2 linked regions of the Methanothermobacter thermautotrophicus str. Delta H genome follow. Each later gene encodes a partner of the first gene's protein in a complex. Links are inferred from orthologs where the notes say so. Each region holds a gene or a part of one and is shown on either strand. Other genes may lie near its edges.

What was found. Proteins that work in one complex are often made in the same cells at the same time.
Region 2: the proteins of MTH_RS08960 (region 1) and MTH_RS05610 are in contact, whole or in part, in a cryo-EM structure (PDB 9H1L), measured with the Methanococcus maripaludis proteins. The link is inferred for Methanothermobacter thermautotrophicus str. Delta H from one-to-one orthologs. Residues at the interface, in WP_104837391.1 of Methanococcus maripaludis: Cys8, Asp10, Ala12, Gly13, Ile16, Tyr17, Arg19, Ile20, Thr23, Cys41, Gln43, Asp44, Pro46, Phe48, Asp134, Asn137, Arg138, Val139, Phe140, Pro141, Glu142, Gly143, Arg145, Glu161, Lys162; in WP_011170365.1 of Methanococcus maripaludis: Ser79, Ser81, Arg82, His83, His84, Ala112, Gly113, Lys114, Asn115, Ile116, Asn139, Phe140, Glu141, Ser142, Cys143, Gly162, Pro163, Arg178, Arg179, Ala180, Gln181.

Annotation. Positions count from the first base shown.
Region 1 is NC_000916.1:1,704,560-1,707,504, reverse strand. It holds MTH_RS08960 (methanogenesis marker 17 protein), read right to left. Parts: upstream 1,780-2,945; coding sequence 1,222-1,779; downstream 1-1,221. Other genes in the region: MTH_RS08955 (methanogenesis marker 15 protein), read right to left, coding at 1,781-2,945; nifB (FeMo cofactor biosynthesis protein NifB), read right to left, coding at 351-1,217; mtnA (S-methyl-5-thioribose-1-phosphate isomerase), read right to left, coding at 1-334.
Region 2 is NC_000916.1:1,084,215-1,087,155, forward strand. It holds MTH_RS05610 (methanogenesis marker 7 protein), read right to left. Parts: upstream 1,960-2,941; coding sequence 1,042-1,959; downstream 1-1,041. Other genes in the region: MTH_RS05605 (metallophosphoesterase), read right to left, coding at 1-974; MTH_RS05615 (hypothetical protein), read right to left, coding at 1,944-2,474; comB (2-phosphosulfolactate phosphatase), read left to right, coding at 2,563-2,941.

The DNA.
Region 1 (2,945 bases):
TGGTCTCCATGTCCTCCATGTACATTGTGATGGCCTCATCCAGGGGAGATTCTGATTTCATCACACGGTCAACGGCCCAGAACAGGTTCACTGCTGTTGGTCTAGATGCCTTTATTTCCTCTGCTGCCACCTCAACATCCTCACCGGCGAGTTCCGCCATTGCAACCCCGAATGCTGCTGTAACCCCTATTGCCGGTGCACCCCTGACAACCATGTTCTTTATGGCATATATAACGTCCCTGTAGTCCCTGCAGCGGAAGTACTCGAGGGAGTCAGGTAGCTTGCGCTGGTCGATGAGGACCAGCTCTCCATCCTTCCATTCAATGGTCTTCATGTTCATCTATCCATGGTCAGTAGTGGCTTGCTGGTGTCATGTCAAGGTGTTTATCAGCTTCTTTCTTCCCGGGGATTCCGTAGGCGTCTGCCCTGCACTGTGTACATGCCCTGAACACTGGTATTATCTTTTCAACTTCGTTGCGGACCCTCTCGATCTGTTCACATGTTGGTCTCGGGTAGTCCTTCATCTCGCCCATGGGGATGAGTGGTATTATGTTCATGAGGGACGCTCCCCTCTTTTTAACCTCCCTTGCAATGTCAACTATGTGTTCATCGTTGAGTCCGGGTATGAGGACGCTGTTGACCTTTACAATTATCCCCCTCTCAGCGAGCTTCTCAATACCCTCCAGCTGGTTCCTTGAGAGAACTTCAAATGCCTCCCTTCCATGGTAGACCTTATCCTTGTAGACGACGAAGGAGTATATCTTCTCCCCTATCTCGGGGTCCACTGCGTTCACGGTGACGGTGACGGTGTTAATCCCAAGTTCTGCGAGTTCATCTGCCCTGTCCGGTAGGAGAAGTCCGTTGGTGCTCATACATTTAAGGAGGTCCGGGAATTTCTTGCTGGCCTTTTTGAAGAACTCGAATGTCTCCTCATTGGCCAGAGCGTCTCCTGGACCGGCCACACCAATTACACTTATTGGCATCTCCTCCTTAACCTTTTCCACGTGTTTTATGGCATCATCAGCTGTCATGAGCCTTCCTGTAACCCCAGGCCGTCTTTCACATTCATTTATGTCCCTGGTGCAGAATTTACAGTGAATGTTGCAGCGGGGTGCTATTGGAACATGTACCCTTCCAACCCTGTCATGCAGTTTCTCGTTAAAGCATGGGTGGGCCTTTGTTATGTGTGCAAATCTTGTCTGTCTCTGATCTGGCATTTCTTCACCTCATCCCGTCAATTATCTCCTTCGCCTTCAGGACCCATTCATCCCTGAGTACCTCATCGGTGCATACGAGGGCTATCAGGTTGTCCTCAGATAGATCCCTTATAACCCGGAATCCCTCGGGTATTATCCTGAAGATTGCATCGTATACCCTCTTCTTGAGGTTGAGTGAGGGGTCATGGACCGTCATTCCTGTGATACCCGAGACCGGGTCCTCAATTATCACCTCAAACCTCGAGGGCTGGCGGACCCTGCCCCTTCCCTGTGTTTCCCATAACCTTTCAAGTAGCTGTGGGAGGTAGGTCTCATCCTTTATCCTTAGATGAATGGAACCCGTGGCCTTATCAACCTCCATTTCAGCCATATCCTCAAGGTGAATGGGTTCGGATGTTTTCTGTGTCTTAACAGCTATTATGAAAACCGGTTCCCTTGGATCAACCCATATCCTCAGGTCATCTATGGCCCTTGAAAGCTGCAGGTCCTGGAGAACCTGCCTGGTGATTATGTCGTACACCGCTGCCCCGCGGGGGTCATAGCATTCTATCTGTATCCCCATATTAACCCTCACCGGCCTTCTTCATCCCTGAAACAAGGAGCGCCGCTCCCACTGCACCGATGTGCTGTGAGTATGGGGGCACTATGACATCTATACCTCCAAGGATGTCGCTGACTGCCTTGACAAGGCCCTCTATAAGTGATGTTCCTCCAACCTGTATGAGGGGCTCCCTGACATCTATTTCCTGAAGCTGTTGCTCGTAGACCTGTTCAGCCACAGAGTGACATGCTGCCGCTGCTGCATCCTCGCGGGAGGTCCCTGCTGCCAGGGCTGTGACAAGGTCCTGTATACCGAAGACTATGCAGTAGCTGTTCAGAAGGGCCTTCCTGTAAGTGCCCTTGAGGGCGAGGCTTCCGAGCTCATCTATCTCCACGCCGAGTCTCCTGGCGGTTATCTCAAGGAAACGGCCGGAGGCACCGGCACAGATACCCCCCATGGTGAAGTTGTCTGGTATGCCATCGTTGACCGTGATGACCTTGTTGTCCATACCACCTATGTCCAGCACCGTTGCCTCTCCCTTCTGGTGGTCTGCCAGGAACACCGCACCCTTGGAGTTGACGCTCAGCTCCTCCTGGATTAGGTCCGCCCCGTAGTGCTTCCCTATTGTGAGTCTACCGTATCCTGTGACACCCATTCCATCAATATCCTCAAGTTTGTAGCCGGTCCCTGAGAGTGCCTCCTCTATGCCCTTCTCTGCTGAACCTATGACATCGGTTGTTGGCAGCCACCCGGTACCTATGACCTCATTATCCTCCATGAGTACAACCTTGGTTGTTGTTGATCCTGAGTCGATACCCAGGGTGAGGCCCTCCTGTTTCTCCCTTGCCAGTATGCTCTTCCTTGCGACTATGGTGGCCAGGGCCTCCATACGTATGAACAGTTCATCTGCCTTGGTCCTCTCTGTGAATGAGTAGGTTACCACTGGCAGTCTGGTGTTCTGCTGGATGAACCTCCTGAGCTCATTCCTTACAAGGGCGCCCTCGGCACATCTGAAGCAAGTTGCTATGAAGACTGCGTCGGCATCTGTTTTACCCTCCACTAGGGACATTGCCCTGGCTATCATCAGTTTTATGCTTGAGCTGGCACAGTTGAACCCGAACTTTTCATAGGCCTCATCTATGTAGTCGAGGTCAGCCTCGGGGATCACTATCTCCGCCCCGAAGGTT
Region 2 (2,941 bases), 620 kb from region 1 along the record:
ACAGGTGGACCCCATGTACCTGTGCCCTCCGAAACATAGAGGAACCCCCCTGAATCAGAATAAAGTCCCCTCAGAAATGGGAACATCAGTCCCACGATGATGTTGAAGGGGTAGAACTGTCCGCCGTGGGTGTGACCAGAAAGCTGAAGGTCAACACCACGCTCCCTGGCATCCTCCCAGTCCACCGGCAGATGATGGAGGAGCAACACTGGCCTATCCTCATCAAATTCAAGTAAGTCGAGTATGGCCGGGAGCGAATGCCTCTCCATAGAATAACCAACACCTATTATCTGTATACCCTCAAATTCGATGACAGACTGATCAATACACATTATGCCTGCATCAGAAACAGTTGATCTGAAGTCACCCGAATAGGTATCATGATTACCCGAAACAAAAAATATCGGTGCTCCTGTTTCAAGGGATGATATAATGCTGGAATCCACAGGCCTTGAACCATCCAGAAGGTCCCCTGTTATTAAAACCGCTGCCGCTTCAACCCTCCTGACAGCCTCGGATACCTCTTTAAGGAAACCAGCAGATCGTACCGTTCCCAGGTGAATGTCTGATAGCTGGACGAACCTCAAGCTCTCCTCAACAGGAAAGGGAATCTCAACACGCTTAACCTCAATTTTTCTGGCCCTGAATACACCATATGAGACACTGAGTGCAGCCAATGATACAGCCAGGATCTTCAAGCATGGAAGATCCAGGAAGAACCATATAAACTGAACTAGGGCCCAGCCCGTGAGGAGATAGATCAGAAAGACCAGCCACAGCATTGAAAAAATGTAGGTGACCCTGGAAATGGGGTTCGGTCTCTCCCTCTCAAAAAGGATTGATGCCGGGAGAAGGATGGTCAGGGGGATGCTGATAAACCCCAACCCAAGAAATTCCAGAGCAAGGCTGTTTAGAAGGTAATAGGCAAGTGTGATGAAGGTGAGGAAAACAGAGACCTGGATCTCCCTCTTCATGGAATCACTGAACCATTGAAACCATGGCTGAATCGCCCGGTATTCATTGAATCACTGAATCACTGAATCACTGAATCACTGAACTCTCAGGGAGGAGCTTCACCAGGATGTAGTCATACATCATGGACTTCCTGATCTCGGAGATATCCCCCAGCCGGTAATCAGATACCCTCACGTCGGCTATCTCCTCATGGTAGCGGTCATAGTTGAGTTTGACACGGACACCATCAAGCTGACTGGTGACAGGTGTCGGTGAGTACACCTCCTTTATGGCAGGTACCTGGTTCTCTATCTCGCTCTTCACAAGTATGGATGGGACCAGAGGTGGATCAGCAGCCATATCGCGACTTCTCTTATCAAGGAGTCCCTCAACAACCTCCACAAGCTTCCTTAACGCTCGTATATCCTCTCCCCTCTTCAGCCTCCTGGGTATTCTTCCAAGTCCTCCAACGTAGGCGTCTGCACCTGGAAGATCCCTGAGGTCAATCTCGTCGGGGGAGCCGGTGACAACCACCGGGATCTTTATGTCACTGAAGAGGTGGACCTTATCCTTTATGCACTGCTCAAAACTCCCCAGGGCGAACACTGCGAGGTCATGCTCCTCTATGAGCCTCTTCTCATCCTCAGATATTCTTGAAATGCCCTTACCCGCGCCACGGGCGAGTCCTATCATGTTATCCTTGGCACCGTACCTCCTGAGGTACTCTGATATGTCACATGCAGAGTGGGGAAGGTGGTGCCTTGCCAGGGTCGGGGAGACAATGGCTATCTCGGTACCTGCCATGGGGGCCACCTTGATCTTCCCCAGGAGCTCCCTGGCCTTCTCCCTGACCTTATCCACATCATCTATTGGTACCGCCAGGGTGAGTATCAGGTCCATCTGAAGCATGTTCTCCTGGAGCACAAAGCCCCCCAGGTCCTCAATAAGTTCCTTCATCTCCTCATGGCGATGCACACCGCCCTGATACGTTAAGGTTTCATACATAGTTTCCTCTCCAGATACCTGTACCTGAATAGAGCCCTCTTAACAGGGTCCAGGGGGAGGTTCCTGTGTGAGGGCACCCTTATATAGTCAAGTTCCATGTAGTCAGGACATACAGTGAAGTCAGCATCCCCATCAACCACGCTGAAGCCCATGTCCTCCACGATCTCCCTTAAGAAATTTGAATAAACCCTTACTTTTATTTTGCTGTTCCTCTCCCTGAGCCGTGAGGGGTCATGCCACCATGGAGAGCAGACCTCAAAGTCAATCTCACTGGTTGATGAATACTTGAGACTCTCAGGGTCCCTTTCATGGATTGTCTTAAAGACAGTGCCCACCGCCTCCCTTATCTGGGGGAATGTGTTGAGTTTAAGTTTAATGGCCCCCTCCAGGGGTGTCTCAGAGAGTACGAAGGCAACATCTGCATCCTCGTCCTCAGGGTTCCTGCTAACCCGGTATCCCCTGACACCTGCAATCCTCAGTATCCCCTCACACATGGGTGTTGTGACGATCCTCATGAATTCACCCACAAGCCTATATATCTCATCAATAAATTTCTCTATAATTATTATTTATAAGGTGTGCTGATGAACTGAAGGTGTGGCAATGAGAATAAGGCTAAGCTTTGAAAGACCGGAAGGCAGTGGACTGTGCATAATGGTGGATCTCCTCAGGGCAAGTGCAACCATCACAGCAGCCCTTGACCGGTTCAGGGAGGTGATCCCTGTCGCTGACATTGAAGAGGCCATGGAGTACTCAAGGAAGGGCTACCTCGTTGCCGGTGAACGTGGAGGTGAGACGCTCCCAGGATTCATAGCAAATTCCCCCCTTGAAGTTAAGAATTACAGGGGAGATGTGCTGGTGCTAACCACCAGTAACGGCACAAGGATCCTTGAATCCGTTAAGTCAGATGCCCTTGTGGGGTGCCTCAACAACCTCGATGCGGTAGCTGAGGCTGCAAGGGAACTTTCAGATGAAGTAGAGG